One region of the Paenibacillus sp. FSL R7-0652 genome, then DNA from elsewhere that is predicted to be linked to it. Evidence: riboswitches for the same ligand, from Rfam matches in the RefSeq annotation. Region 1 holds a riboswitch; the other holds the start of a gene.
What was found. Region 1 has a riboswitch for FMN ahead of MKY97_RS16255 (DMT family transporter). Riboswitches for the same ligand answer to the same signal wherever they lie in the genome.
Positions count from the first base shown of each region.

Region 1 (16,487 bases):
GAGGTATGACAGATGCTGATTCATATTAATTTAGAAATTAGAGATGAGGAAGTTCCTTCTTTAAGAGAAGCAATTGGTTGGGAAAGAAGAGATGATGATTATCCAACCTTATTTCAGAGATGCAATTTTTGGGCTGGAGCGAGAGATCCTGAAGGAGTGCTCATTGCTTTTGGGTATATTGCTGGAACAGGCTTGGAACATGGGTATATGGAGGACATAATAGTACATCCAAAATATCAAAGGAGAGGAATTGGCCAACAGCTTGTAAACGAATTATTAAATGAGTCAACCGTACGAGGCTTAAGAATAGTAACTTTGACATACAGCAGGGTACACAAGGCGTTTTATGAAAAATGCGGATTCGCACCTACTCATGCTGGAATTTGGAAAGAGGACCCTATGTAGACTATCGGATAATAAAGACTTTGAAAGTTCTAATTTCAATCGCTATCATCCATATTGTTTTTTTACCTTATATCTGGCCATCAGATCATCAAGGAAATTGTGGCTATATGGGAGAAACAATTCACCTTTTCCTGTTAGGTAGTTGGCCGACTTCGGTTAGTGTACAGATGGTGACGGAGGTGGAGATGTTGTGTTCATCAGCGGGTGGGGGACTCGGATAAAGAGACAAGGTTATGTGGATGAAGAATACTTGGATTACGAGTCTGGAAATGAGCTGCTTACTGAGTAAAAAAGGCAGAGATGAGGATAATCCCTGCCTTTTTAATGTTGTGTGTGTGTTGTGTGCCGTGTTAATACATTGTTAGATATCGCAATTACTAGTCTGACGATATTACGAACTTAAGGAAATCATCTTATTTACTTCCCATCCGGTCGTTTAACTTGCAGCGGAGGGGGAATGAGCCATCCTTTTTCTTTGCTCAATTGAAGGATTCGAACACCCAGTGCAGTCTTGGTAACATGATACTTGGCAAAAAGTGCACCGATATCCTCACGGATGGATTGACCAATGACTTGACTCGCAGCCACTAATCCAAGAGCTGTATCCGCCGCAATTTTGGCACCAATTTCCGGATCGGTGAATCTTGCACCGGGCGGAATATCTTCCAAAGCTACAGCAGGTCTCTCGGGAAGAGTTGGTGCGGGGGAGATGCCGTTTTCGGTAAGCAAAGCGTCACATTCCTTGATCTCCAGTCTGGCCTGATCGAGCATGTCATCCAGAATTTTCTTCAAATCTTTGTCTCCTGCATGATTCATATAAGCCTGATAACAAGAGACAGCGCCTTTAGCCGCCATGGAGCACTGCCAGACACTGAAAATTTCTCCATAATGCATTGGCTCATTTTTGGGATTACCGCTTAATATTCCCATTGATGATCCCTCCCCAGAAAGTAATTTTTTTCACTAGTTTAGGGTTCTCATGATCCACACATTTTATCCGGTTTGAAGTTAATATGAGTTAAGAATACATCATAATAATTATGTAAACTAATAACTGCTCGCTAGCTATTTGTATTTACAAATATGGAGCTGTCTAGATGCTGAAGTTTGCGTATAGGCGAAAAAGCCAGCAGTTTAGGCTGCTGACTTTTTCGATTAATGTAAGTTTTAAGCTTACGTAGAGGACGGAAACATAGGGTTGCCCTTCATTCCAATCCACAGTTCGGATGATTCGAGCTGCCCGGCCAGATGTAACAACCAATCTTCATGCCCTTTGGTCGCCATAACTTGCACACCCATTGGCAGACCTTCTGCAGTCAGATGCAGTGGAAGACTGATTGCAGGCTGACCTGTCAGATTCGCAAGCTGTGTAAAAGGGGTATAGGTCAGGCTGGGCTTGAACATATCATAGATCAGCTCTTGCTGCGCTGTTTTGCCCAGATCACTGACACACATCAATTGTTGGATTCGTTCTGCATGAGGTGTCAGTTCTCCTACCCGTGGTGCAGGATAAGCATTGACGGGTGAGATGTAAAAATCAAACCGTGCAAACAACGAGGACATCTGCGCAGCTGCTACGTCCCATTCTGCCAAGCTGTGCACAAATTCGGCAGCGGACACTTTTTTGCCGGCTTCAGCGAGTACCCATGATTCAATCTCCATATCATCCGCAGTGAGGGACCGTCCTAGGCCATGCTCCATAGAAGAGATCATCGCGGCCATCTCACCGCTGTTCATCATGTAATAATTCTCCATGAGCCGTACACCATTGACTGGACTTCGTTTTTCTTCCACATGGTGGCCCTGAGCGTCAAGGAAGTGAACAAGCTTCATTACGGCTTCTTTGGCGTCTTCGCTGACTGGTGTGCCAACCGGGGAGTCCGTAGTATAAGCAATCCGATATTTACGCTGATGCGGATAATTCATGTCCGCCAGATAACTTCCAGGAAATAACGGAGCTTGGAAGGCAGCCTCTGGTTGTATAACTTGCAGTGTATCGAGCAGTGCAGCACTGTCTCTCACCGAGCGGGATAAGGCAAAATCAATCGAGGCTCCCTGCCACTGCCGCCCTACACCTGGACCAACGGGAGTACGTCCCCGTGTCGGTTTCAGTCCGAACAATCCGCTGAATGAAGCGGGGATTCGAATGGAGCCTCCGCCATCGCTTGCGCCGGCAAGAGGTACGATGCCTGATGCTACAGCGGCAGCGGCACCGCCGCTTGAGCCGCCTGGGGAATGATTCACATTCCATGGATTGCGCGAAGGCCCATGCAGCCATGGCTCTGTTATATTTTTTAACCCGAACTCCGGCGTGTTTGTATGTCCTATCACAATAAAACCTGCTTCCTGCAGGCGGTTAACAAAATTGGAGCTTCGTTTCGCACGATGCTCATGGAATAGTCGAGAACCTGAAGTGAGTAACTCACCCTCCAGCGACTGAGAAATATCTTTAAGCAGCAGGGGAACACCCGCAAAAGGCTGTTCTCCGGGACGAACAGTGCCGGCTTGCTGCCGAGCACGGGTTTCATATGTACGAATAACCGCATTAAGCTGCGGATTCACTTCTTCCAGACGTGCAAAAGCCGCTTCGAGCAGTTCAACCGGGGATACTTCCCGGGAACGGATCAGCTCGGCCAAGCCAATCGCATCATAGGCTGTATAGGAGAATGAAGACATTAGTAATCGTTCCTCTCTAAAAATAGTTCCTGAATATTGTCCTCTGTAAATGTATGTTTCAAGTGCCATAAATCATCGTACCATCCTAAGAAGCAAAAGACAAAACAAGCCGGGAAGATCGTAAAAAAGCACTGCTCACCTCATAAGGTGAAACAGTGCTTTAGCTGCTTAAGCCGGGTGGTACGTCATGATTACTCCGTTCGAAGTTTTGGTGCGGCTTCTGCCATCGGTGCAGTACGTTCCTGCTGCTTCGAAATTGCAAACAGCGCAATCCAGATCAGGATAAAACCGAGGAGCTGCTCCCAAGTTACCAGTGTACGGAAAGCAATCCAGTTCACCAGCACGCCGGCCATCGGGAAGCTGAGCTCTGCAAGTGTGGCAACGGAAGCTTTCGTAGACGATAATCCTTTGTAGTACAGAAGCAGACTGAGCAAACCTGGCAATAGTGCCTGACCGAGAATGTTGAGTATAACGGCAGCTTGTGCCCCAGTACCTGCTGGAAGTGTCCACGGAGCGCCCTCGTTCCAGGTCATGAAAATCAGAAGTGGAAGTGCCACAACAAATCGGAGGGAGGTAACCGTTTCATACCTTGCCTGCCCCAGCATTAGTCGACCCATTACCGTAGATCCGCCCCATAAGGCTGCGGCACCAAGAGACAGCAGACTGCCTGCATGAATCCAGTTATTCCAACTGCCCAGCGGTAGTGAAAAGCCGAACGTAAGCAGGTATGTTCCTGCCAGCGCAATGATAAACAGTCCTCCGAAATGGCGCGGCAGTGTTTCTTTTAATAAAAGCTTTGCGAGAACAATCGCGAAGAGCGGCTGCATTTTTTGCAATAACAATACGGTGTTAGGATCATTATGGGTGAGCGCCAAAGTAAATAATACGGTCGCAAGTGCCGAACCACCCCATGAGATAAAGACGACAGCGATCCAGTGACGAGCACGCAGTTTTTTCAGATCATCTCGAAACTTCCAGAGTACCGGAATCGCGACAAGACTGACGATGATATGTTCGATCAGTACAATCTGTGTAGAAGTCATCGTTTTCAGCAAAATAATGCGAAATAACGGGTCTACCCCCCAAAGGGCTGCCCCTAGTACAACAAGCCAAAATCCGGTATTACTTCGTTCCTTGCGATACCTAGTTGGTGCTGATGATGTCTTTTCCATATTCAGGACTCCTTCGTCAGAACACGGAATCTTCAGTTGGCAAAATCGACAAAATCCCCCGTTCTGGCGTACGCCAAATAAACGGGGGACCATTCAAAGACAAGACGTCAGAGAAGAAAACTTCCCGTAAACGGCCTGCCATTGTGTTGATCTTCTCTCATCCGGACTGTACCGTCGGCCTTGGAATCTCACCAAGTCAGTCGCTGTCTGTAGTCATAACCACAAACAGCGAGTCGCGGGCTGGTTCTTCAAGAACATCACCGCCGGTCGGGAATTTCACCCTACCCCGAAGATCCTATTCAATTAATTAATATATAGTATTGAACAAGTTGTAACCTTATGAAGTCCATCTTATTCCTGTAAGCGCTAGCAGTTCAAGTGTTTTTTTAGAAAACGATACTCCAGCATCCCTGCTGTCTGCGGAGCAGCACGATCTGACCCGCATGATAAGCATCGTGCAGGACCCATCGGGCAAGGGTTTGAGCCCAGTTTTCTTCAGAATCCTTATAAGGTTCCTCAAGTTTAGACTCCTGTAATGCGGTAAGGTGATCACGCAGCTGCTCTGCCAGTGCACTGGTACGCCTCATGAGCATACTCCAGCCAGCATGGTTTGAAGGGTCGCCAGGTTCGCCAAACGTAGCTGCGTTCGATTCCGCAGCGGGTTCAGATGGAGTTTGGCCCTGAAGACGTTCCAGAATCAGCTGGTTGTAATAATACATATGATTGACCAGCTGCCATATGCTTAGTCCTCCTAGATAAGGAACCCAGGCTGCTTGCTCTGCGGTCAGCCCTTCAAGAGCCTTCGACAATGGAACGATCCAGTTACATTGATTCCAGGTATCTTCGTTCTGAATAACCAATACGTCTAATGCCGTTGTAACAGACTTTTTCAATGCGTTTCATTCCTCTCTTGTCGGACTCATCTCGTTCTTACGTCTTGATGCTTGTAACTAGCTATTATGAATTGAAATGGTTACAATTAATATAACACAATTCGAATAGATGTAACCATCTTATTGGTTTTAGATTGTTACTATTTTGATCGGAGGTACTCATGGATAGATTATGGACCGATTTTGTAAACAGCGATTACCATGATTGGCGCGGTGGGAACCGATCGGAAGACAGGCTGGGGAACGCAGGCTGGCAGCGGGATTTTCTGAATCGTTGGCAATTAGAAGCGCCAGTACCCGCATCGGCTGAAGAGGAATCCACCATGAGAAGATTCAGAGATGAACTGCAGTCTCTTGCGATTCGTGTGTCTGATGGAACTACCTTATCCGACCAGGATCAACAATGGTTGAATGATTTTATGCAGGCTGGCGGTGTTATCCGACAACTAGTCTCACAGAACCAAGGATTGAATGTAGTGCTGGTTCCCGTCCATACCCATTGGGTTCAAGTCCTGGCAGAGGTCGCTGCTGATTTTGCCATGACACTGGTAGAGGGCGAAGGCAGGCGAATTCGAAGCTGTGATAACCCGGACTGTCGATGGATATTTTATGACGCTACTCGCAGCCGGACACAGAAATATTGTGATGATAAAATGTGCGGTAATTTAATGAAGGTAAGACGCTTCCGAGCTCAACGCAAAATGGATTCCAAAGAAGGTAAGTAGATAGCGGAATGATTTTCCACAATTTGATAATTATTTACACTTGATATATAATGTATATATACTAGCGAAATTATAGTCAAAAGAAGCAAGAAGCAAGAAGCAAGAAGCAAGAAGCAAGAAGCAAAGAAGAAACAAAGAAAGAAACAGTAAGCTGCGAATAGGAAAGAAAAAATGTACAGCAATGCGGATCAGATCATTTTACAAACCATTACGATTGGAGAGGTGTCTTATGGGGACAAGTTATCTATTGAAAAACGGTTGTGTATTATCGATGGATGCTCGTATTGGTCAGTATAACAGGGCAGACGTACTTATTCAGGGTAATTTGATTGCAGCCATTCAACCGAATATTGAGGCAGCAGCTGCAGATGTAGAAGTCATCGACGCGTCAGACATGATTATCATGCCTGGATTGGTGGACACACACCGACATATGTGGGAGTCACTTGTCAAAACCGCCGGAACCAACTGGTCGCTGCCCGTGTATCTGCAGAATCTGTACTATGGAGCCATGGGAAGTAAGCTCCGTCCTCAGGACAGTTACATCGCCAACCTGCTTGGATCATTGGAAGCGCTTAATGCTGGTGTGACAACGGTGCTGGATTGGAGCATGCCTTACTCCCCGGACCATACGGATGAGCTGATTCGAGGGCTGCAGGATGCAGGAATTCGAGCTGTGTTTGCCCACGGTGTTCCTGGAGAAACCGAGTATTGGAACCGGGAGAGCAGACTTTCCTATCCGGAAAATATCAGAAGCGTTAAAGAGCGATACTTCTCCTCCAACGATCAATTACTTACATATGGTCTTGCCATCCGTGGCCCGGAGTTCAGTCACTGGGATACCACGGTCAAGGATGTTCAGCTGGCAGAAGAACTGGACGCCATTTGTTCGATGCATGTCGGTTTTGGCAGTTGGGGGGCAGCCGATCGTTCAATCAGCCGAATGCATGAGGCGGGACTGCTGAGTCCCCGCATCAATGTTGTTCATGGAAATACGATGGGCATGGATGAATTCAAAATGCTGGCGGACAGCGGAGCATCCTTGTCGGTCACACCGGAAGTCGAGATGATGATGGGGCATGGCTACCCAGCCACGGGATATTTTCTGGAGCATGGGGGGACACCAACACTGGGGGTAGATGTAGTGACCTCGACTGGTGGAGACATGTTTTCACAGATGAAGTTCGCCCTGCAGGCGGAACGTTCCAGAACCAACGAACTGCTGCTGCAGCAGGGAGAGATGCCGGGTGAACTGAGCCTGCAGGCAAGTCAGGTACTGCGATTTGCAACGGCTGCGGGTGCGCGGGCTTTGGGACTGGAAAAGAAAACAGGCTCCCTTTCACCTGGAAAGGAAGCAGATTTGATCATGATTTGCTCAACAGATCTGAATCTGTTCCCTGTGCATGATCCGATTGGGGCGGTTGTGCAGTTTGCCAATCCATCGAATGTGGATACCGTTTTTGTCGCCGGGAAACCCGTGAAGCGAGATGGCAGGCTGCTGGATGTTGATCTGCATGAAATCCGCCGCAAAGCGATGCAGAGTACCGAATATCTGCTGACACAATATCGGATGTCTGACGCGGATCGGATTGTTTTTTCGTAAACAGGGTCAAGATAAAATAAAAAGAGTCGTCAATTTGGTATTATCCCCTTTTAGTAGACATGAGAAAAAAGACATCTGTTAAGATGAACTTAATCATGTAAACGAAGGGGGTTTTTTCATGGCTAAAAAAGGACAAACATACCGGCGGTACTCCTTGGAGTTGAAATTGGAGGCCGTCCGGCTGGTCAACGAAGAACATATGAGTATACGTGAAGTAGCGACACGTTTAGATATTCAAAATAAATCTCAGGTACAAGTGTGGGCAGCCAAAGCGAAACAGGGAATGAGTCTAGAACCTGCTATACCCAAACGTGGACGCCCTAGAACCAAGTTTTCCAGTATGGAAGAAGAGATGGCGTATTTGCGGGCGGAGATTGAATACTTAAAAAAGCGGTATCCAAATCTACACAAGGAGTGACGAGTAAAGCAGCCAGATTTCAAATCATTGAGGACCTGAGAGCACGCCATGGTCTGGCTTGGCTCTTGAAGTTAGCTGCGGTTTCCCGCTCGGGTTATTACAAGTGGAGAAAAAGCATAGCAGCCGCAAAAGAGCGTAGACACAAAGAACATGAACTAGAATCCCATTTGCTTGCCATTCATCGCGTGCATCCTTACTTTGGCTATCTTCGAATGACCGTTGCTTTACGACGGGAAGGCCTTCGAGTCAACCACAAAAAGGTGTACCGATTAATGAAACAATTAGGCATCTGTTCTGTCATTCGAAAAAAGCGTCGATTCTTTGGAAAACAAGCCTCTGTGGTAAACCCGAATCGGCTGGAGCGTCAGTTTCAGGCGGATACACCACGAACGAAGCTGGTTACGGACATTACCTATATTCGTGCTGGAGAACACTTTGTGTATCTCTCTGTTATTCAAGATTTATACAATAACGAAATTGTAGCGTGGCATCTTTCTGAACGAAATGACCTCGCTTTGGTTCATGACACGCTGGACAGACTCCGTCAGCACGTGGATCTGAATGGCGTAATCCTACACTCAGATCAAGGATTTCAATATACGTCGAAGCCCTTTAACCGTAAACTAAACCAGCTCGGCATGCTAGGCAGTCACTCCAGGCGTGGAAATTGCTTAGATAATGCCTGTATTGAATCTTTTTTCTCTCATTTGAAGACGGAGAAGATTTATTTGAATAAGGCAGCTAACAAAGCAGAGGTTGAACAGCAAGTGAGTGAATACATATTGTTTTACAACCAAAACCGATTTCAGAAAAAACTAAACGACCGTTCCCCGGTGGAATACCGGGAAACAGCCGCAGCTTAAATCTTGTCTTTTTTGTACTGTCTACTTGACGGGGTTATGACCAATTCAAAACGGCTCTTTTCTTTAATAGATTATGCAAAGCGGCTATCTTAGATAACGAACGGAGTTAAATTTAGATATGTTGACAAATATAACGCTTTCCTCTAAGATAGCCATATAAGTTAATAATGAATTTAATCAGGATTGTTACTGATCAGCAGGCAAGACCGATTGATAATGCAAACATGAAGAATTGTATTTTTTCATGTCTGCATAATTAATGGTCTTTTTTTGTTGCTAAATTCTGTTAACGTTTCATTTTAAAAGGAGATTCCGATGAAGATCACACGAATTATTAACAATAATGTCGTCTGTGCAGTCAATGAACGGCGCCAGGAGATGATGCTTTTAGGCAGCGGTATTGGTTTTCAGAAGAAAAAGGGAGACGATGTGGACACAGTCAAGATTGAAAAAGAATTTTTTCTGAAATCCAAAAATGTTACAGGCAAATTATATGCCCTGCTGGCACAAATCCCGATGGAGTATATTCGTGTATCCGATAGTATCATTCAGTACGCCAAGCAGTCCTTAAACAAGGAACTTAATGAAAATATATATCTAACGTTAACGGACCATATTAATTTTGCAGTGGCACGTTATAAGCAAGGTATGAATTTCAATAATGCTTTATTGTCAGAGATTAAAGCGTTTTATTCCAATGAATTTCGCGTGGCTATGAAAGCCCGGGATATGATTAATGAGGAATTTAACATTACACTGCCTGAAGATGAGGCGGGGTTCATTGCGCTTCATATTGTCAATGCAGAACTGGGATCTGAAATGGAAGAAACCATGAAGATTACACAGTTCATTCATAAAGTTTTGAATATTATTCGGTATCAGTTTAATATACATTTTAATGAAAGTTCACTCCATTATTCCAGACTTGTTACTCATTTGAAATTTTTCGCCTATCGCTTGTTTAATCATACGGTTTTGAAAAGCGGTGACAGTGATTTTCTCCATATCATTAAAGAAAAGTATACAAATGAATATCAATGCAGTCTCCGAATTGCACAGCTGATTCGGGTCGATTATGGAAAAGAATTAACAGAAGATGAATTGGTATATTTAACGGTTCATATCAAAAGGGTCATTGATGAAGAGAAGGATTGATCCATCAGTCCACTATAATGAATATACTAGGATTGTTACTGGTGAGGCAGGCAAGACCTAGAGTTCCATCGTGTATAGAGCATATCTATATTCGATAGAATTCTAGGTCTTTTTTTATACCTAAAAAAGTTTGAGGGGGAGCAGTACATGAAACATGAAAGCACAGCCGCCGAGATTTTAAAACTGGTCGGCGGAGAAAAAAACGTAGATAGTGTAACACACTGTGCTACAAGATTGAGATTCAATCTGAAAGATGAAAAAGTTGCGAACAATGAAGCATTAAAAAATGTACAAGGTGTTGTGGGTGTTGCCAGCAGTGGCGGGCAGTATCAGGTCATTATTGGTAACGAGGTAAACAATGTGTATAAAGCTTTGACGAAGCTGGGGAACTTTGCAACGAACAATGATGCTCCTACTGTGAAAAAAGGAAAACTGACTACGCTTCTGGACACGATCTCCGGAATCTTTACACCGATCCTGCCAGCCATGATTGGTTGTGCGATGATCAAAGCCGTTCTTCTTATTTTGAAAACATTTGATCTCGTTGATCTGGATGGGCAATTCAATATGATTATGACCTTTATCGGTGATGCGGCTTATTACTTCTTGCCGATGCTGCTTGCCTGGAGTGCGGCTGTTAAGCTTAAAGCTAACGTGGGCTTTGCATTAACGATTGCTGGTGTTCTGCTGCATCCTTCCTTAGGAGCGTTGATGACTGCAGGTAAGCCAGTTGCTTTTTTGGGACTGCCTGTCACTCCGGCGACGTACACTTCGTCGGTTATTCCGATTATTTTAGCGGTATGGGTCTTGTCGTATGTTGAACGCTTTGCCGAGAAGTATTCTCCATCGGTTATCAAATCCATTCTCAAACCGTTGATTGTCATCCTTATTATGGCTCCACTTACGCTGATTGTCCTAGGGCCAATCGGTGCTATCGCGGGTAACTACCTTGCGACAGCCGTTTCTTTTGTCAATACACATGCAGGATGGTTAGTATCTGGTATTATCGGTGGGGCGTTCCCTTTCCTGATCATGACAGGTATGCATTATAGTTTGGGACCCGTTGTACTTACTGCCTATGCTCAGACGAAAACCGATAGCATCGTTGGTCCAGGTATGCTTGTGCACAATATTTCTCAGGGTGCCGCTGCGCTTGCAGTTGCTATGAGAACTAAAAATAAAGCATTTAAACAAGTTGCATATTCCACGAGCATAACTGCATTGCTTGGAATTACCGAGCCCGCTTTGTTTGGTGTAAATCTACGCTTGAAAAGACCGCTGATCGCTGTAATCGTTGGTGGCGCGGTAGCGGGTATATATGTCGGATTGTTCGGTGTAGCTCGATCGGCTCTTGGTATTGCAGGTATAGCTACGCTGCCGGCATTTATCACGGATCATCCATGGAATTTGATTCATGCCGCAATTGGCTGCGTCATTGCATTTGTAGTTACATTCATCATGACTCTTATCTTAGGATTTGAAGATGTACCTGAGGATGGAAAGAATCAAGCAGCACAAGAAAAATCATCTGCTGCGAGCAATCGTGTACCAGCAACCGGAGTTTCTGAACATGTTCTCACTGCTCCGTTGACTGGTAAAGTTTTGGAGTTATCCACGATTAGAGACGAAGCTTTTGCAACTGGCGCTATGGGAAAAGGAATCGCTATTGAACCTACGGTTGGAAAACTCGCAGCACCAGCAGATGGTGTGGTATCTGCGGTTTTCCCTACGTCCCATGCCATCGGTATTAGTTCAAATGATGGTGCGGAGCTTCTCATTCACATCGGAATGAATACGGTGAAGTTGAAAGGCGAACATTTCAAGGTCCACGTTCAAGAAGGGGATACTGTAAAAGCTGGAGATTTGCTTATTGAGTTTGACATGGATGCCATAGCGGCTAAAGGTTACGATCTGACTACACCAATTATCGTTACGAACTCCCATAATTTTGTAGATGTGATCAACACGGACAAGACATCGATTACGATTGGTGAAAAATTGATCAAAATTATTTAAAGGTGATTTAAGGAGGAATGATTCATGAATAACAAAAATGCTTTCCCTGAATCTTTCATGTGGGGCGGTGCAACAGCGGCGAATCAATATGAAGGTGCCTGGAACCTTGACGGAAAAAAAGCGAGTACAGCCGATATGATGACGGGCGGAACCCATACGGTTCCCCGTCGGATAACGATAACTACCGAAGAGGGGGTTCATTACCCTTCTCATGAAGCCGTAGATTTTTATCATCATTATAAGGAAGATATTCGGTTGTTCGCAGAGATGGGGTTCCGCTGCTATAGAATGTCCATCGCATGGTCCAGAATTTTCCCTAACGGAGACGATACAGCGCCGAATGAAGCAGGGCTTCAATTTTACGACAATGTGTTCAATGAATTGAAAAAGTATAATATCGAACCGATCGTTACGATTTCCCATTATGAAGCACCGTTTGCTTTAACCGAGAAATTCAACGCTTGGGCTTCCAGGGAAATGATCGATTGTTACGTAAAGTATTGCGACGCAATCTTTAATCGTTACAAAGATGTGGTGAAGTATTGGATCACCTTTAACGAGATTAATAGCCTGATTGTTCCCGCAGGTGCCTACTTGGCAGGAGGACTTCTGGTTGATAAAAATGGCGGTGTATTTAACAATACATCAGTCGACAGTACCCAGATGAGATTTCAAGCGCTGCACCATCAATTCGTGGCGAGTGCCAAAGCTGTCAAGCTTGCGCATGAGATCAATCCAGACTTCAAACTCGGTTGTATGATCAATTACAGTCATGGGTACGGAAGTACATGTAAACCGGAAGACATGTTGCAAGCGCTAAGAATGGATCAAATCAACAATATGATGAGCAGTGATGTACAAGTTAGAGGAGAATATCCTGACTTTGCCAAGAGATATTTTGCAGAGAAACATATTCACATTCAAATGGCTGAAGACGATGAAGAAGTTCTTAAACAAGGTTGTGTGGATTTCTATAGCTTCAGCTACTACAAATCTCATGTGGTAGGTACACGACCAGAGGGGGATGAGACGCAAGGTAACGTTTTTGGTGGATACAAAAATCCATATCTGAAAGCGACAGACTGGGGCTGGCAGATCGATCCGGTTGGACTTCGGTATGTGTTGAACCACGTCTATGATCGGTATCGCATTCCGATGATGGTTGTAGAGAACGGTCTGGGTGCAGTAGATGTCGTTGAAGAGGATGGCACCATTAACGATACGTACCGAATTGAGTTTTTGCGTGCTCACATTGAACAAATGAGAGAAGCTGTCCGTGACGGTGTTAACCTGATCGTTTATACAGCCTGGGGGTGCATCGATATTGTTAGTGCCTCTACAGGTGAAATGGCCAAGCGTTACGGATTCATTTACGTAGATAAGGATAACGAGGGCAAAGGCACGCTGAAAAGAAGTAAAAAGAACAGTTTCTACTGGTATAAAAAAGTAATCGAAACAAATGGGTCTGATTTGGACTGAGACTAAAATTTCATCGATTCATGGAAGCCGCTAAATTTTAGCGGCTTTTTTTGATGTTCTTAACGATTAGACCCATTAAGAGTTAAAATGACAGCAGAAAAAGACGAAAAAAAACGTCATTTGACTAAATTCATCTAACAACTATTTATCGTGTTATTTGCTATCTGCTAAGCCTTATAAAAACTGCGCATAATATAAATTATACGCAGTTTTCGTTTAAATCGATTTTCAATAAGAAGCGCGGGCAACAGATCATGATAAATTTCGCGAAAAAAGAACAAAATAAATGAGCCGCAAAAATAAATTTATTCTTTCACCGCGATAACGTGTAGAATTCGATAGGTTTTTATAGATGATCGATAAGATAGAACAAATGAGTTTTTCGTAGAACAGATGAAATGACCCTTCGTCTTTATTACGCGCAGCACATTCGAGGTTAATCATGAAAGGAACATGCCCATGCGCAGCAATGAAAACTTGAAATTATTATTCCGCAAGAAACCGATTGTCAGTGAAACGAATGAGGGCGGGGCATTGAAGAGAGCGCTTGGAGCTTTCGATCTAACTACGCTCGGAGTCGGAGCGATTATTGGGACAGGCATTTTTGTGCTGACAGGTGTAGCGGCTGCCAAGTATGCGGGACCCGGGCTTGTGTTATCCTTTTTACTGGCCGGTATCATCTGTGCATTTGCGGCCTTGTGTTACGCTGAATTTGCTTCGACAATTCCGGCATCAGGGAGTGCTTATACGTACAGTTACACCGCATTTGGTGAAGTTATCGCATGGATTCTGGGTTGGGACCTGATTCTGGAGTATGGTTTTGCCAGTGCAGCCGTCGCGAGCGGCTGGTCGGGATATTTCCAGACATTATTATCCGGATTCGGACTGGAGCTGCCTCATGCACTGTCGAGTGCGTTCAATCCGGATAAAGGTACGTATTTTGACATTACGGCCGCTGTGATCACCTTGATCATTACGTTTCTGCTCACTCGAGGAGTGAAAGAAGCCGCGCGAGCGAACGGTATAATGGTAGCGATCAAAATTGTCGTGGTCTTTATCTTCATTGGCGTAGGTGTGTTTTATGTTCAGCCAGCCAACTGGCATCCTTTTCTGCCCTTTGGTTTCTCGGGTGTAACAGCGGGGGCGGCGACGGTATTTTTTGCTTATATCGGATTTGATGCCGTATCAACCGCAGCCGAAGAGGTGAAGCGTCCGCAGCGGGATCTGCCCATTGGCATTATCGCATCCCTTGCCGTGTGTACTGTTCTATATATCGTGGTATCTCTGATTCTCACGGGAATTGTGCCTTTCCATATGTTGAACGTCAGTGACCCGGTTGCTTTTGCTTTTGAATTTGTTCAATTAAACGGATTGTCCTGGATTGTGTCTCTCGGGGCGATCACAGGCATTACAACGGTATTGCTGGTGATGATGTATGGACAGACCCGTCTGCTCTACTCCATGTCTCGAGATGGGCTGTTGTCTCCGGTTTTCTCCAAGGTAAGCGGGAAAAGTCAGACCCCAGCCGTTGGAAGCTGGACTGCCGGTATTATCATTGCTTTGTTTTCCGGTTTTATCTCACTGGGGCACCTGGCAGAACTTACGAATATCGGAACGTTATTTGCATTTGCGGTAGTTAGTCTCGGAATTATCGTTTTGCGTAAAAATAACCCTGACCTCAAACGGGGATTCCGCGTTCCGCTGGTTCCCTTGATTCCGATTCTGAGCGCCCTCGGCTGCGTATATCTGATGACTCGCCTCGCGGCGCTGACGTGGATTACATTTTTCGGCTGGCTGATCATCGGATTAATGATCTATTTTGTCTATGGTCGTCACCATAGTCATCTGAACCCGCTAAGACGTAAATAATACGAAACGAGCGTGATTCGTCCCTGTTTCCATTCGCTGTGCGAAATGGACAGGGATTTTTTTTACTGTATTAAATCGGTGATCGGTAGGGGAACTAGTGTATGTAATAAGAAGTGATCCAAACCAGCAGTGGGGATTATTGAACGAACTTGAACGGGTTAGGCCTTTAATTTAAAGGGTAAGAGTTAGAGGATATATACTGAAAAATCAGGGAGAAAAGGCAGCTGGTCTACCGGGCTGGGGTTGCGGCAGAACGGAATATGAAATATATTGGGGTGGTGTGATATGACATCAGAACCGAAGAGAGGGGTTTACTTATGAATGAACCATTACATAACCATTTCAATGAAAAACTATCCCATTTTGGATTTGCACTTGCAGATTCAACCGTTCTCACAGAGGCGAAGCTAATCATATCACATGGGGATCGTGAAGAGGACTTACAGCTGGACATGGATCCGCAGCGGCATCTTGAGGACGGCCGCAAAGTATCTGTACTTGCACAGTACTTGCAAATGCCTGTGCAGCGAGAGGATGCAGTTATTTTATATGGACAGGAATTGTCTTACTTACAATATTCCGTTCACCTTGCCAAAGACAGCCGCATTTCTATTGCTTCAAATCGAGGGATAAGTCACCCTGTTGAACTGGACCTTGCACCTTATGAAGCAGGAGAGTATGAGTTACGTATAGCGCTGCACCGGAGAACGCCACGAATTGCTGAAGGGCCGTTAGAACCGGAGCAGCTCGCTATGGTAAAGTACGCGCAAGTGAATACAGTACACATCACTTTGTTCCCGGCAGCGGCTCCGCTGTTTGATGCGCCATCTACTGCAGCATGGACCCGAAATCATCATGTGTTTGACTCTTACGGCAGACGAGGATTCATCCTGGCAGACCTGCATCGGATGGCTGCACGAGTAGAGCAGCTGTTTGGGCCGGGTAATCATAATTTAATCGAATATTTCACAGAGGGTAAACTGGATGTATTGATGGAAGAAGGACTTATGATGGTCGTATGGGGGCTGACACCGTGGTGTTATTCCCTCTACTCTCCGCCAACCGAGCAGGCAGCGGATATGCTCGCTTTGGACAAGCTCGGGGACGGACCTGAGCGGCAAGCGATATATTACATTGATCCGAAGGTACAGCAGTTAAGCATCGTTCCGGCGAACGAACTGGCAGTTTGGGCAGATTGTATACAGAAAGACTG
Region 1 is NZ_CP152001.1:3,666,639-3,683,125, reverse strand. Features, by position in the region: gene MKY97_RS16270 (GNAT family N-acetyltransferase) at 13-405, shown strand; gene MKY97_RS16265 (DUF3231 family protein) at 823-1,335, opposite strand; gene MKY97_RS16260 (amidase) at 1,579-3,081, opposite strand; gene MKY97_RS16255 (DMT family transporter) at 3,273-4,253, opposite strand; FMN riboswitch at 4,399-4,551, opposite strand; gene MKY97_RS16250 (DinB family protein) at 4,640-5,146, opposite strand; gene MKY97_RS16245 (ABATE domain-containing protein) at 5,308-5,871, shown strand; gene MKY97_RS16240 (amidohydrolase family protein) at 6,101-7,474, shown strand; partial or broken gene MKY97_RS16235 (IS3 family transposase) at 7,593-8,755, shown strand; gene MKY97_RS16230 (PRD domain-containing protein) at 9,071-9,910, shown strand; gene MKY97_RS16225 (beta-glucoside-specific PTS transporter subunit IIABC) at 10,058-11,926, shown strand; gene MKY97_RS16220 (glycoside hydrolase family 1 protein) at 11,951-13,405, shown strand; gene MKY97_RS16215 (amino acid permease) at 13,865-15,274, shown strand; gene MKY97_RS16210 (hypothetical protein) at 15,592-16,487, shown strand, end outside.

Region 2 (16,487 bases), 460 kb from region 1:
TGTTGCGGCGTTTATCTCTCAGCTTGATCCAACGATGGACGAGCTCAGTGATCTGAAAACGGTCGTCTCCGAAGCGGTGACCAATAGTATCATCCACGGATACAATAACAATCCGGAAGGTGTCGTGACCATTCAGGCTGAGATTCGTGACGATATGATCACGATTATTGTAGAGGATCGCGGTGAAGGCATCGAGGATCTTGATCTGGCCAAACAGCCGCTGTATACGTCCAAACCCGAACTTGAGCGGTCGGGCATGGGCTTTACGATCATGGAAAATTTTATGGATGAATTCGAAGTCAGCAGTGAGCCCGGCAGAGGCACCTCCATCAAGATGAAAAAAAGGATTGAATCCAAGAAAGCATTGTATAATTAGGGGTTGGTGTTCTTATGGATGCTGAAGTGAAACCATCTTCACAGACCTATTTGGACGATGCCGAGGTCAAACGGCTGATTGCGCTCAGTCAGTCGGGTGACCATGAATCACGGGATACGCTGGTGAACTGCAACATCAGACTCGTCTGGTCCGTCGTGCAGCGTTTTATGAACAGGGGATATGAACCGGAGGATCTGTTCCAGATTGGTTGTATCGGCCTGCTCAAGTCAGTGGACAAGTTCGATCTCAGTTATGACGTAAAGTTCTCGACGTATGCGGTACCGATGATTATTGGTGAGATTCAGCGTTTTCTGCGGGATGACGGGACCTTGAAGGTCAGTCGTTCGCTGAAAGAAATGGCCAATAAAGTTCGCAAGAAGAGGGACGAACTGTCCAAACATCTGGATCGACTGCCCACAATTAAGGAAGTTGCTGCTGACCTTGGGGTTACCCCGGAGGAAGTGGTATTCGCCCAGGAGGCTAACAAACCGCCAACCTCCATTCATGAGACGGTATTCGAGAATGATGGTGATCCCATTACTCTGATGGATCAGATCGCGGATGAGTCTCAGGAGAAGTGGTTTGACAAGCTGGCGCTGAATGAAGCAATCGGCGGCCTGAGTGAACGGGAGCGGCTTATCGTGTACCTGAGGTATTACAGGGATCAGACTCAATCCGAAGTGGCAAGCAGGCTGGGGATATCCCAGGTGCAGGTCTCACGGTTGGAGAAAAAAATACTGCAATCGATTCGCGATCAAATCGCGCAGTGATTCAGGATTGGTTCAGGGCTGATTTTATCCACCGGTTTGGGTGTTGATTCATCTTATTACGACAACTAACAACCTCAATTCGCGTTTTTTAGCGATGAGGTTATTTGTCGTTTTAATATTTGTTTGGAGAATGTTACTTGAGTTTCTTGGTGAGTATGATTTCTAAAGGTTCGTCCTCAAGAATCAAACACCCTGAATCTCGATAGCCTAATTTCCTATAAAAATGCTGCGCCCCTTCATTTGCTAATGTAGACGTCATGACCAAAGGAAAACCCTGCTTCTTCATTTCATTTTCCCAAAAAAGAACTGCTTTCGTACCCATTCCTTCATTTCGATGTACATCTTCAATCCAGAGCATATTCATAAAAGGTGTGTTGTCCCAAAAAAAGCTGTACCGAATCCATCCAATATGGTTCTGCTCTTCATCCTGGATGATAAAGATCTCATCAGCCAAAATTTTCGGTAGGATCAGATTTTCTAAAATATGGTGGTCCTGCCCTTTAATATATTCGTAGTGTGATTGATCTGCCGTAATGATCTTCATGATGGTGGCTCCATCGTTCTTGAATTCTAAAATTCTGAAAAATATCTCAGTTGTTAAATGTTTATTTTCAAACTTTAAAGTATTGATAGATGAGGGTTAGATTGTCATCTTTCTCCTCTTGTTCGTAAAAATCGATATCGAATGATGTGTATACATTTTTCCAAAATTGAATTGCAGGGATGTTGTTTATAACTTGACCAACAGCATATCTCCCAGGTAAATGTTCGAACAACGCTTTACATGCAGTCCTGCCTAAACCCTGCCGGCGATATTTTTTCACGATGAAAAATGAATTCAAAACATAATCAGCAAATTCCTGATTAGAAAACGGGCCGCTTTGAATTAAAATGAAACCTATAATTTTTTGATCGTGCAGGCGTATAAAGTACGGTGTTAATCCTTCCTTTTCAAAGAACCAATCCAGTATATCAAATTCGAATAGACCATTTTGGGGATTCATCTCTATGTCTTGAATAAATTCGGACAAATCATGAAGGAACAACGTCATTAGATTTTTGAGAATATGTTGATCTGGTTGTTCAGCTTTTGTAATTAGAATCACAAGCCGCCCCTCCTATAAAGTGATTTCTTCAAGGTTAGCAAAGGCGCATCTTAAAAAATATATAAAAAATAATTAGAAAAGTTTGCTGCACACAAAAAATCACACCATAGAAATATGATGTGATTTTGATATACCTTACTTTTTTGAATAGATAATTTTTTTGATGCTGTCCCTGGAAAGACAATATTCATCAGAGAGTGCAGCAATCGTTAAACCATCGGAATATTGTTGACGTATTGTCTCATTTCTTTGGCTTAAATATGTGCGGCTTCCCGAATTTTCTCCCCACTTCTTTCTGCGGCCTTCAGGTATTGGAATGTAAACCATACTGCCTTGAATATATTTCTGTATTTCTATTAATAATTCTTCCGGTAAAATGACATCGGCGTTTACATATTTCATGATCGCTCTGCTCCTTAAAATATAAAATTTAAGGTTGCAAAGCCTATCCTATAAACCATTACCGAAGTTGATATTGAGACGGTTATTACCTCAGCTCCATGCAAACAACCGTCGTTGTTTATAGATCAAGACTTTGCATGGAGCATGCGGGACGTTTACTCATCATCCGGGACCTCACTTTCAAAAAAGCTTCATAAAAATAACTTTCGAGAATTGTTCCGCGGTTTCCTGCACGTACAGTAATTTTAGGGAGCAGCAGGGAAGCAGGCCAGCGGAGGGATGGAATCGGTAAAAGGAGCGAAGCGAGCGCGTTTATCCCGGGATTTCCTCCTTGAAAAGGAGAGAACGAGAAATCCGGGGATAACCAGCGTCCGGCACCGATCCATCCCGGGAGCGTCTGGCGCCCCCTCATCACTCTTTCCAACTTAAATGTAATAAATTTGCACATTCTTCAAATACTAATCTAAATTACGCAGTAAAGGAGTGCTTTGGATGTCCCAGACACCCACTCCAACGGTCTACGTTCGCATGCGCAGTCGCATCCGCATTCAGAGAGGGCGAGCGGTTAAACTGCGGAGTATTGCCCATGTACTGGCCTCATCCGAGGAAGAGGAGGACAGGCTGCTGGAGCTGGAACTGCTGCGCCCCGGACCGGAGGACGGCAACCTGATTCTCATTGACATTCTACAGATTATTCCCCAAATACGGCAGCTGCTGCCGGATGTGAACGTAGAGCTGATGGGATCGGGACATACATTAGTTGAAGTGATGGCAGGTAATGGCCGGCCTTCGAAATCGCTGTTTATTTTGGTATGGCTGCTGCTGTTTTTTGGCTCGGCTCTGACCATTATGAATTTTCATGCCGACGTAAACATGCAGGAGGTTCAGATTCGTATCGTGGAGATGCTGACGGGAGAACGGGATGAGCATCCGTACCTGTTTCAGCTCGCCTATTCTCTCGGCATTGGCTTTGGTATGGCCGTTTTTTTCAATCATCTGTTTAAGAAAAAATGGAATGAAGAACCTACACCGCTTGAGGTGGAGATGTTCCTGTATCAGCAAAATGTAGACCAGTTTGTCGTCATCGAAGAGACCGAACGTATGCATGAGCAGCATCGCAGGGAGCTGAACAACGATGAGCGTGCTTAACGGAGCGATCAGCATTGTGCTTGGCATTGCAGGTGGCATTGCAGTGGGGAGTGGTGTCATAGCGCTTATTCTGGTGCTGGACATGATTCCAAGGCTGGCCCAAGTGACGCAATCCTATGATAAAACTCATTGGTACGAGGGGGCGCTCATCGGAGGTTCGTTACTGGGAACGGTAGCGGATTTCTGGCATTGGAAGATGCATGGGGTCATGCTGTTAAGTCCCATTGTGGGACTGTTCTGCGGTGTATTTATCGGTCTGCTGGCTGCAGCGCTGACAGAAGTGTTAAATGTGCTGCCCGTACTGGCGAAAAGGCTGGGGATGAGGTCGTACTTGTTTGGACTGCTGCTCGCGATGATCCTGGGCAAAATGACAGGTTCGTTGTTCGACTTTTTAATATACCAGCGGTAAAGCGGCACGACAGGTTAAAGGAGGATGGACATGGACGAACATACGGAGCGCACGGGTCTTGACCATGAAGGCGGTATTACGGAAGACATGATGCATAAGTCGGCTTACGAGATCCAGAAGGAAGAAGAGAAGAGAGCATATCAGAAAAAAAAACAAAACGAGATGTCCGACAGCATTGAGGAATCTGTGCAGTATTGGCAGCAGAACGATGACATCTCCCCGCGCATGAGTGAAAACAAAAATACACTCAAGCAGGTGCTCGGTCTAGGTGAATCCTTTGATGTGGACATGAGGGAGATGGTACTGGGCGGCAAACATGTTGGATTGCTGCTGCTCACGGGTTTTGCCAAAGATGAGATTTTGCTTGAAGTGTTAAAAAGGTTAACCTACCTTTCGCCCGATCAGATATCGGAGCACGCACTGAAGTCCTATTTTGAATGTTATATCCCCCATATCCAGGTGGAACGGGTAGAAAGGATGAGCGCTGTCATCAACAAGGTACTAACCGGGATGAGCGCTATGTTTGTGGAAGGAGATCGCTCTGTTCTCATTATGGATACCCGGAGTTATCCGGTCCGATCGCCTGAGGAGCCGTCGCTTGAACGTGTGGTTCGCGGATCACGGGATGGCTTTACTGAAACGCTGCTGACCAATGTAACGCTGGTGCGCCGCAGAATACGTGACCCTGGACTGAAATTTGAAATCATGCAGGTAGGGCGGAGAACACAAACCGATGTATGTGTTGTATATATTGATGATATTGTTGATAAGGTGCAGGTTGATTCGGTACGCGAAAAAATACTGCGGATTGATATCGACGGCATACCGGCTGCCGACAAGCAGCTGGAAGAGGCGATTATCAACAAAGGATGGAATCCGTTCCCGCTGGTTCGGTATTCGGAACGTCCTGACGTTACGGCTTCCCACCTGCTGGAAGGTCGCGTCGTTATTTTTGTAGATACATCCCCCAGCGTGATGATCCTGCCCACAACCTTTTTTGATCTATGTGAGCATGCAGAGGAGAACAGACAAACCGCTCTTATGGGAACCTATCTGCGATGGGTACGTTTTGCAGGTATTCTGATCTCTCTGTTTCTACTCCCGCTGTGGATGCTTATGGTCATTGAACCTTCCCTTAAACCGATCGGACTTGATTTTATTGGTCCTCAGGAAAATGTGAAATTACCGATTATCGTGCAGTTTCTCCTCATCGAACTGGGTGTAGATCTATTACGGATGGCAGCCGTGCATACACCGACACCGCTCGCTTCGGCCATGGGTTTGATCGCGGCAATTCTGGTTGGAGATATTGCGGTAAAGACAGGTTATTTTGTCAATGAAGTTGTGCTCTATATGGCCATTGCGGCGATTGGAATGTTTGCCACACCGAGTTACGAGTTAGGGCTTGCGAATCGACTGGTCAGGCTGCTGCTGCTTATTGCGGTTGCAATATTTAAAGTGCCAGGCTTGGTGGTTGGAACAACACTTCTCATTATAGCGATGACGATTCATCGTTCATACAACTCGTCCTACCTGTGGCCATTTATACCGTTTAATGCAAAGGCATTTGGCAGCTTTTTGTTCAGAGTTCCATTGCTTGTTAGCAAGAAACGTCCATCGTTCAACAAAACGCGTGACAACACGAAGATGTCGGATGATCCGGATGGCGAATTGCAAAAAAGTAAAAAACACAAATGATGTGCCGAAAAATCCATTCATCTCCCGTCTTAATTTGATATACTGGTGTAAAATCAATGGAATAGTAACTGTTCCAGTATACAAAAAGTGAGGAATGCAGACGATGTATTTACACGGTACAAGTAGAATAAATGAGCAGGGTCATCTGGAAATTGGTGGAGTAGACGTTACGGATATGAAAGAACAATTCGGAACTCCGCTCTACGTTGTGGACGAGCAGCTGGTTCGTGAGCGCTGCAGGGAGTACATGGAAGCATTCCGCGCTTCAGGCTTGGGTTTCCAGGTTGCGTATGCGAGCAAAGCATTCTGTGTTATGGCGATGTGTGCACTTGCAGCAGAGGAAGGTCTTTCCCTGGATGTTGTATCCGATGGAGAACTGTTCACGGCACTGCAGGCGGGTTTCCCGGCTGAACGCATTCATTTCCACGGCAACAATAAAACGCTCGAAGAAATCGAAATGGCGCTTGACGCTGAAATTGGATGCTTCGTAGTAGACAACTTTAACGAGCTGCACCTGCTCCAAGCTGTCGCAGCGGACAAAAATCGTAAAGTAAACATCCTCCTGCGTGTAACGCCAGGGGTTGAGGCGCATACGCATGAATATATTTCGACAGGACAAACGGACTCCAAGTTCGGTTTTGATATCGGCAACGGTACAGCATTTGAAGCGATTGAACTTGCATCCAAACAATCCAACCTGGTATTGCTTGGTGTGCATTCTCACATTGGTTCCCAAATCTTTGAGGTTGAAGGGTTCCAGATGGCGGTACAGCGGGTCGCAGAGTTTGCAGCAAGTGTATATGAGCGTCTGAACGTGGCGTTCAAAGTGGTGAACCTTGGCGGAGGATTCGGAATCCGTTATATCGACGGAGATACACCGCTTGAGGTTGCACAGTACGTGAAGGCGATTACGGATGCGGTGAAAAACCATTTTGCCCAAATCGGTTATGCTGTACCTGAAATCTGGGTTGAGCCAGGCCGCAGTATCGTGGGTGAGGCCGGTACAACATTGTATACGGTTGGCACAAGCAAAGACATTCCAGGCGTGCGTAAATATGTAGCGGTAGATGGTGGTATGACGGATAATCCACGTCCAGCACTGTATGAGTCCAAGTATGAAGCTGTACTGGCCAACCGTGCAAATGAAGCGGCAGTAGAGACGGTCTCTGTCGCTGGAAAATGCTGCGAGAGCGGGGACATGTTGATCTGGGATCTGGACCTGCCTAAAGTGGAAAGTGGAGACCTGCTTGCTGTAGCCTGCACAGGCGCATATAACTACTCTATGGCGAGCAATTACAACCGGATTCGTCGTCCAGCGGTTGTATTTGTCAAAGATGGCCAAGGAGATGTTGTCGTACGCCGCGAGTCCTACCAGGACATTATTCAAAATGACCTCGTTCCAGCACGTATTGGCAAACAACCGGTTACTCGTTAATTCATCAAGCTGAGTCACGGAATAGCAAGACTCGATTTTACTGATTGTAGAGGACGGAGGGGCATATCCTTTCCGTCCTTTGCTGTGCCTATTGCGTATCTGTACGGCATGTAGGTATCCAACCAAAAAGAACAGAAAATCAAAAAAAGCTGTTCTTTCTTTTGCGATTCGGCTCTTTTCGGTGTAAACTAAGAAAAGTGCTGTAATGCTTGACCTCAAGTTAAGTGCTGCGTCACAATTAACCCTGCTCAAAATTGAAAGGAGTCATTTACATATGGCGAAACAAGCAAAAATTAAATTGGCAAACGGCGGAGAAGTATTGATTGACCTGTTCGATCAAGAAGCTCCGAACACAGTAGCAAATTTTGAAAAGCTGGCAAACTCCGGTTTCTACAACGGTCTGGTGTTCCACCGTGTTATCCCGGGCTTCGTAGCTCAAGGCGGATGCCCTAGCGGAACAGGTACCGGTGGTCCTGGTTACACAATTAACTGTGAGATTAACCCGAACAAACATGAGCGTGGAACGCTCGCAATGGCACACGCAGGCCGCAATACGGGCGGAAGCCAGTTCTACATCTGCTACCAACCGCAGCCGCATCTGGATGGACAGCATACCGTGTTTGGTAAAGTAAGCAAAGGTATGGAGTTTGTTGATGCATTTGAAGGCCGCGACAAAATGGAAACTGTTGAAGTAGTAGAAGTTTAATTTCAACTGAAACTGGTCAACCGCATCAAGTTAACCCCTGGTACATTCCTATTACGGAAGTACCAGGGGTTTTGTGCATTGTACGACTTTTTTGCATAATTGCCTTGCGATGTGTTATCAAAAATAAGCTTAAAGGAACTGGCGGGATGAGTTGAACGTAGGTTATTCTAGCTAGGAACATATTGTTGAAACCGAATACATGAGGTTTGACAGCCTACTGGATATACTGAGCTTACATGTTTTCAGAACTACTGTGAAAGGATGTTGTTACTTTGACTTTAGATGTTGTACAGCAGCTTAAATTACTTCAAAACATTTATAGTGAGAGCACGATTTGGGACAAGGAGCTGCGTGCTTCAAGACACAATGTGCCAGAGGACGTATCGACGGAACAATTACAGGCACTAGAGTCTGCTGGTCATGAGCCTAATCACTTTGTAAGACCGCAGCATGAGGAGACGATCCGAGAACTGAGAACATTGTCTGAGCGTTGGACACTTCAGGAGACTGCTCAGGCTTTTGTGGCTTCTCTATGGTCAGCGCCAATGATCTGGCGTTCACTTCTTACAGGAAAACTGATCGCAGCCAGCATACCTGATCATGAATATAGACCGTATCCTTCCAGTCATAAGTGCCAGATCTGTGGTTTGGATGTGAATGACGGAGTAGACACATCGCTTCAGTGGTACTGGCGGATGACAAACGGCACACCGCTGGATGGAGACATATTTGGACATGTACTTGCTCTAAGAGAGATGGCCGCTTCGGAAGAGCTTCCTGTACCGAATGAATATGATCGCTGGACGCTGCGCGCCGTGTTAACGGTGCTGCGCAATTTGCCGCCTAAGACCCGTTACAGCAAGGCTGCGGATGCGCTCAAAAAAGAACAACTTCTGCCTACCAAAAAGGTATATGTTTACCGCGACCTGCTTGAAACGCTGGCGCTGGTCGGCATTCTGGACACGCCAGAGCAGCCCGGCATGATTACGGCTTTCACTTCGTATGCCGAACGCGACAAGAGGCCCAATACCCGCGTTGAGGTTCAAGCTCCACTGGCATGGTGGGATTCATCTATCGGAATAAACGAGGATAATCTGTCCCGAATTTTCAGTGGCTTCGACTGCAGCGATGTATCACTTGAGGACAAACCCGAACCCAATCCTCCAGCGATTGACACCGTTGTTGGCGCGTTCGAGAGCAGACGAAGTGTGCGTGCCAAAGCGAAGGTGCCGAAAAAATCTCCCGATGCTGGTACAGGTGAAGTGCAGCCTGGAGACGTATATGCAGTAAAAGCACTTAGTGGCTCTTGGGTTACTGTATACTGTCACGAAGTGAAGGACAAACGTGCCATTGTCGAATATCTGGATGGCGTATTCACCGATATGCCGGGAAAAGAAGACCTTATTCTGACTGTTCGTCCAAGGCCGGATGAGCGCTGGCAGTGCTCGGCCATCGGCATGGACTCGACCAGTTGGGTTAGAAGAGTAGCCCGGGATATGCCAGCTCCTGCTGCTTCCCAGCCCAAACCTGAGAGTGTTCCGTTCCACGCTGCAAAGGATTTGAGGCACATGGCAAGCTGGTGTTTTCCAGACTTGTAAGTGTGCTTGTAGGGAATTATAGAAGTCCGGGTCTCGCTTGAGACGCGGATTTTGCTGTTTTATGCTTATTAAAAGTTAGTATGTGACAAAAAGAAACAAAAATAAATTGATTTTTTGGCACTAAAGTGCTAACATCCAATTAATAACGAAAGCGATCCTTCAGGGCAGGGTGTAATTCCCTACCGGCGGTGATGCATCATGTTATGGATTACAGTTCCATTACATGGCAAAGTCCGTGACCTGTCTGCCTCGGCAGATGGCTGATCTGGTGTAATTCCAGAACCGACAGTATAGTCTGGATGGGAGAAGGAGAGAGTGTATGCCTAGCAGGCTGCACTCCGCAGGAGTGATGCTGCACAGCCGTCAGCAATAGACGTGACGCTGCGCGGGGAAGGCTTGTCTCTAACAAGTTTTTCTGAACATACTATCGTCTTATAGAACTCTTTACCTGAATTTTGTATTCAACAAGGTATGTGTTTGTTTTCACTTGCCTGAAAATGCAGTTTGGGTCAAGCGGCGGTATGTTGTACACGTTTCCTCCTGTAGATGACAGTTGTCTCTCATCATCCCCACCCGGAACGGAATGTTCGGTGGGGATTTTTTAGTTCAAGATTATAACCGTGGGGTGAACAATATATGGAAATGATCAATGATGAATTTTATATGGCGTTAGCACTGGATATGGCAGAACGGTCACAAGGACAGACTGGAATTAATCCTGTCGTGGGATGTGTCGTAGTTAAGGATGGAAGAGTGGTTGGCCTGGGCAGCCATCTGAAGAGAGGCACAGGGCATGCGGAAGTGCATGCCCTTAATATGGCAGGAAGTGATGCAGAAGGCAGTACAGTATACGTAACACTTGAACCCTGCAGTCACTATGGCAAAACGCCACCCTGCAGCGAACGATTGATACACGAGAAGGTCAAACGGGTGGTGGTCTGTTGTGAAGATCCGAATCCACAGGTGTCTGGCACAGGCATCAGTATGCTTCGACAACAAGGTATCGAGGTTGAAGTGGGTGTCTTGCGCGAACGCGGCAGACGCATGAATGAAAAGTTTATCAAGTTTATTACAACAGGCCTGCCTTTTGTCACTCTCAAAACAGCATCTACGCTGGATGGCAAAATTGCTACACGCAGCGGGGACAGCAAATGGATCTCCAACGAGCCGGCACGTGAGATCGTACATGCGCTCCGCCACCGTCATCAAGGCATCATGGTGGGGGTAGATACGGTTATCGCGGATAATCCAGAGCTGACAACTCGTCTGCAGGTCGAGGGTATCAGCCCGGTAAGAATTGTTGTGGATTCCAAGCTGCGTCTGCCCGTAGGTTCCAAAATGGTCAAGGATGGACTTGCACCAACTTGGGTGCTTACGACAGATGAGGCCAGCCAGGAAGCCGCAGAGCGTCTTGAAGCTTACGGGGTAGAAGTTATTCGCTGCGGACCAGGGCCGCGTGTCGACTTGCTTCATGGACTGAGTAAGTTGGGAGAACGGGAGATTGGCTCCATTCTGCTGGAAGGCGGCGGTACATTAAACGGTGCAATGCTGGAGGCGCGGCTTGTGGATCGGCTGCTTATGTTTATCGCTCCGAAGATTGTGGGCGGATATGATACTCCTGGCAGCTTCCGTTTTGAAGGTGTAGAGCGTATGAGCCAGGCCATACAATTGCATCAGCTGGAAATCGAGCAAGTTGGAGATAATATCAGCATTGGCGGAATTCCTGTTTGGCCGGAATAATCGACTGGACGGGACAACTCGAGGATGCAGCATCATATTAATAAAGAAGACTTATTGTATACATCGTTTTGGATAGGGAGGCGGCAGTATGTTTACGGGTTTGGTGGAAGAAGTGGGTCAGATCCGGCGCATTGGCCGTAAAGGTGAAGCCCTGGTGCTGAACATCAGTGCTGCAGTCATTATGGACGATTTAAAGATTGGTGACAGTGTGGCGGTTAACGGAGTATGTCTAACGGCAACAACGCTGGAGGCTGGCGGGTTTACAGCAGATGTCATGCCCGAAACGTACCGTCATACGAATCTCAGTCAACTTCAATCCGGCAGTAAGGTGAATCTGGAACGAGCAATGCTGTCCGGGGGGCGATTCGGCGGTCATATTGTTCAGGGACATGTGGATGGGACTGGCGTAATAGGGAGCATCACACGAGATCAGAATGCGGTTGTATTTGAAATCAAACCGGATGACAGTGAGCTGTTCAAGTTTCTGATTCCGAAAGGATCTGTAACGCTGGACGGCATCAGCCTGACGGTTGTAGAGACAACGCAGCGTTCATTCACTGTTTCGATTATCCCTCATACCATTGGTGAGACCGTACTGAACATTAAAAAGACGGGAGATACCGTCAATATTGAATGTGACATTTTAGGGAAATACGTCGATCACCTGCTGCAGTATGGCAGAGGTCATGCGGAAACGAATACAAGCAAACCGCGAAGCATCAGTGAGGAATTTCTTTCGAATCACGGTTTTGCCTGACCAATGAGTGTACAAAAAACGAAAAACAGGAGGTGCGCCAATGTCAGAACAATCGGAACCATCCGTCTTGGATTCAATTGAAGAAGCCATCTACGATCTGATGAGAGGTAAACCAGTTATCGTAGTTGATGATGAGGACCGGGAGAACGAGGGCGATTTTATCGCTTTGGCGGAGAAGGCCTCACCTGAGGTGATCAATTTCATGATTACCGAAGGCCGAGGACTGGTGTGTGTACCGATTACGCAGCAGCGTGCAGACGAACTGAATCTGAAACCGATGGTGCAGCAAAATACAGATTTCCATGGGACTGCGTTCACCGTCTCGGTAGACCATATGGAGACAACGACGGGGATCTCGGCTCATGAGCGTTCAATTACGGTCAAAGGTTTGATTGATCCCAATGCCAAGAGCAGCGATTTCCGCAAGCCGGGTCACATGTTCCCGCTGATTGCCAAAGATGGAGGCGTGCTCCGCCGTGCCGGTCATACCGAAGCTGCCGTTGACCTTGCAATCATGTGCGGATCATATCCAGCAGGCGTGATCTGCGAAGTGATCAAGGAAGACGGTACGATGGCGAGACTTCCGGATCTGCAGGAGATTGCGCGTAAGCACGATCTGAAATTGATCAGCATACAGGACATGATTCGTTACCGGAATGAGAAGGAACAGCTGGTGCAGCGTGAAGTGTCCGTGCGTATGCCGACGGATTTCGGCGAATTTCAGGCGGTGGCATACACAAATGCAGTAGACAACAAAGAACATGTGGCGCTGGTGAAAGGCGAAATTGACGGTTCCAAACCCGTACTTGTACGTGTTCACTCGGAGTGTCTGACGGGAGATGTGTTCCATTCTCATCGCTGTGACTGCGGTCCACAATTTGATGCGGCTCTAAAACAGATTCATGAAGAAGGCAATGGTGTGCTGCTTTATATGAGACAGGAAGGCCGGGGAATCGGTCTGATCAACAAACTCAAAGCATACAAGCTCCAAGAGGAAGGTCTGGACACAGTGGATGCCAATCTGAAGCTTGGGTTTGCTGCCGATCTGCGGGATTACGGTATCGGCGCGCAGATTCTGAAGGATCTCGGCGTTCGGCAGATTCGTTTGTTAACGAATAATCCGCGTAAGATTAAAGGGTTGGAAGGATATGGGCTTGAAGTCGTGGAGCGTGTGTCGATTCAGATGAAGGAGAACGAGGACAACACGGCTTATCTTCATACGAAGCAGGCAAAATTGGGACACATGCTTAAGTTTGATGACATCGAGCAGAACGAACAGCAATAACGAATAAACGTAGTTTACCAATATGTAAATATTACAAAATGAACAGGGTAATTCAGTACCCATGAACCTATTATATCAACAGGGAGATGACGATAATGCCTAACTATTTTGAAGGACATTTGGTATCAGAAGGATTAAAATATGGCGTAGTTGTTGGACGTTTTAACGAATTTATTACCAGCAAACTGCTCAGCGGGGCACTGGATGCTTTCAAACGTCACGGCGTGCAGGACAATGAAGTCGATGTAGCCTGGGTGCCGGGTGCATTCGAAATTCCGCTCATCGCGCAGAAAATGGCCGAAAGCGGCAAATATGATGCGGTCATCACACTCGGAACGGTCATTCGCGGCTCCACGACGCATTATGATTATGTCTGCAACGAGATGGCGAAAGGGGTAGCAGCGATTAACCTGAAAACAGGCGTGCCTACCATCTTTGGACTCGTTACTACAGAGAACATTGAACAGGCGATTGAGCGTGCTGGAACGAAGGCAGGCAACAAAGGTTGGGATGCTGCATCAGCTGCTATCGAAATGGCGAACTTGACGAAACAGCTAAAATAGTGCTTATTTAATAGTAGTGCCCTGCTTTGCGCAGACGAAATCGGGAGACCGGGTTCGAACGGCTGGCAGGGTTTTTTATTTTTCTGGCGGGAGGATTCGTCTAGTGACGGTAGTTACATACAAACTGGAGACTTTTGAAGGGCCTTTGGATCTGCTGCTTCATCTGATTGACAAGGCTGAGATCGACATCCAGGATATTCCCATCAGCGATATTACCGATCAATATATGGCGTATCTGCATTCCATGCAGGAGCTGGAACTGGATATTACAAGTGAATTTCTGGTGATGGCAGCAACGCTGCTGTCCATCAAGAGCAAACTTTTACTGCCTAAACCACCGGTAATCGAGGACTTCGAGGATTATGGTTATATGGAAGAAGAAGATTATGATCCGCGTGCCGAACTGATAGCACGTCTTATCGAATATCGCAAATATAAAGGAATTGCGCGGCATCTCCATGAACGGGAATGGGAGAGAAGCCTTATTTTTTCCAAAGAACCCGAGGATTTGCGCCCTTATATGCCTGTAGAGGAGCAGTCGAACCCGGTGCAGGGTCTGCATACTTCTGATCTCATCGCGGCGTTTCAGAAAGCATTGCGCAAGGCTGAGAAGCGCACAACAGTTACCCGGATCAAAAGGGACGAAATCTCGGTCAAGGACCGTATACGTGAAGTTGTCGGTGCCTTGGAGCGGGTAGGACCTGGAGGGCGATTATTATTTTCCAAGCTTATGGATGATCAGATTTATCGGCATGAGATCGTAGTGACGTTTCTCGCGGTACTGGAGCTGATGAAGATGAAGCAAATTGTTTGTTATCAGGAGCGGTTGTTTGAGGATATCGTTATGGAGTGGAGAGGGGAAACAACGAATCATGGATTTTCCGAAATTGAAGTCGATTATTGAGGGCCTGCTGTTTTTGTCCGGAGAAGAAGGCCTGAGTGTCAAACAGATTGCCGAGATTGTCGACCAGCGGGTGGAACTGGTCACGGATGCCATCGAGGAGATGATCACTGATTTCTCCCGGCAGGGGCGTGGTGTACAGATTCTGAAGATAGCAGGTGTCGTGCAGCTTGGCACGCTGCCAGAACATGCATCGTATTTTGAGAAGCTTGCCTATTCTCCTGCACGCACGTCGTTATCTCAAGCGGCATTGGAGACTTTGGCGATTGTAGCTTACCGTCAGCCCATTACACGTGTGGAAATTGAGGAGATACGTGGTGTAAAATCTGAGCGCGCTATCCATACACTCGTGAACAAGGATCTCATTGTTGAAGTGGGTAGAGCGGAGGCGATCGGACGTCCAATCTTGTACGGAACGACAAAGTCATTCCTCGATTATTTCGGACTGGCCTCGATCAAGGACCTTCCGGAACCGGGGTTGTTTGAAGACTCCGAAAATTTGGAGGAAGAAACGCAGCTGTTATTCAACAAGCTGGATATACAGCAGACGAACTTTGGAGATCAAGGCGGGCAGCATGAGCTTGGATACGAAGATAATGCCGGGTCTCTAGAACAAGATCGTGCGGCAGATTCGCAGGATGATTCTTCGAATTCATCCTCCTAATTAACGTTGATTAGTAAGAACATAGAGGGACGAAGTGGATATAAATCTGCTTTGTCCCTTTATTTTTTGTATATTATTTGCAAAGTGGATTGATCAAGCATCATACCCGTCAAGTGATGTTCGGCAAAAAATGGTGAATTTCAATGCAAACGTGAATTTTTTCCAGTGAAAAATGCCATACTATGCATGAAAAGAATTGAGGGCTTGGAGGTAAGGCCTGTGTGGATCTGGCTTGGAGGAATCGGTTTGTTCATCGCACTGCTGATTGCCGCAGTCCTCATCTCAAATGTTCATGTGCATGTTCTGTTTCGCAAACATAAGAGCGATGACTATGCGAATATTCATGTTCGGCTGCTGTATGGTCTCGTGCGGATGAACTACGAGATTCCGAGCATTGTTTTCCGGAATATGAGAGAGGGCTTCCTGCTTAGAACAGAACAGTCCATGAATCATTCCAGAGGAGAAGTACTCGGGAGTCAGCAGGTGAACAAACGAAAAGTAAAAGGCTGGGCCAAGGATGTCAAAGTTATGCTTAAAGCGACGGAGGCCCTTAAAATTTGGGTCAGGCAGACACTCAAACGGGTGTATATTACGAATCTGTTCTGGTCTACGGCGGTTGGGGTGGGAGATGCTGCATATACGGCCATGCTGTCAGGCTGGTTGTGGAGCGTCAAATCAATGATTGTTGGTTTCTTGACTTATCAGATGCGCTTCAAAACAGTGCCTGATCTTGAAGTTCTTCCTGTATGGTCGGAAGAAATGGAATTCAGGACGGAACTGGATTTTAAACTTCGGATTCGCATGATGGCGATTCTGGCTGCAGGGATGAGACTTCTTACACGTGTGCTGCAGGTTGAGGGCGGGTGGCGCATGTGGTTTAAGCTTCTTCAACAGCAGCGCCGTAAACATAAGGAAAAAAAGAAACGGA
Region 2 is NZ_CP152001.1:4,128,218-4,144,704, reverse strand. Features, by position in the region: gene spoIIAB (anti-sigma F factor) at 1-376, shown strand, start outside; gene sigF (RNA polymerase sporulation sigma factor SigF) at 391-1,146, shown strand; gene MKY97_RS18355 (GNAT family N-acetyltransferase) at 1,280-1,690, opposite strand; gene MKY97_RS18350 (GNAT family N-acetyltransferase) at 1,758-2,252, opposite strand; gene MKY97_RS18345 (CD3324 family protein) at 2,388-2,654, opposite strand; gene MKY97_RS18340 (hypothetical protein) at 2,773-3,066, opposite strand; gene MKY97_RS18335 (stage V sporulation protein AA) at 3,147-3,803, shown strand; gene MKY97_RS18330 (stage V sporulation protein AB) at 3,790-4,212, shown strand; gene MKY97_RS18325 (spore germination protein) at 4,300-5,910, shown strand; gene lysA (diaminopimelate decarboxylase) at 6,014-7,345, shown strand; gene MKY97_RS18315 (peptidylprolyl isomerase) at 7,620-8,051, shown strand; gene MKY97_RS18310 (hypothetical protein) at 8,324-9,649, shown strand; FMN riboswitch at 9,801-9,964, shown strand; gene ribD (bifunctional diaminohydroxyphosphoribosylaminopyrimidine deaminase/5-amino-6-(5-phosphoribosylamino)uracil reductase RibD) at 10,286-11,389, shown strand; gene ribE (riboflavin synthase) at 11,478-12,146, shown strand; gene MKY97_RS18295 (bifunctional 3,4-dihydroxy-2-butanone-4-phosphate synthase/GTP cyclohydrolase II) at 12,187-13,431, shown strand; gene ribE (6,7-dimethyl-8-ribityllumazine synthase) at 13,527-13,994, shown strand; gene MKY97_RS18285 (segregation/condensation protein A) at 14,098-14,898, shown strand; gene scpB (SMC-Scp complex subunit ScpB) at 14,867-15,559, shown strand; gene MKY97_RS18275 (DUF2953 domain-containing protein) at 15,779-16,487, shown strand, end outside.
Region 2: it holds a riboswitch for FMN, as region 1 does, so the genes downstream of both, ribD (bifunctional diaminohydroxyphosphoribosylaminopyrimidine deaminase/5-amino-6-(5-phosphoribosylamino)uracil reductase RibD) here and MKY97_RS16255 (DMT family transporter) in region 1, are expected to answer to the same signal.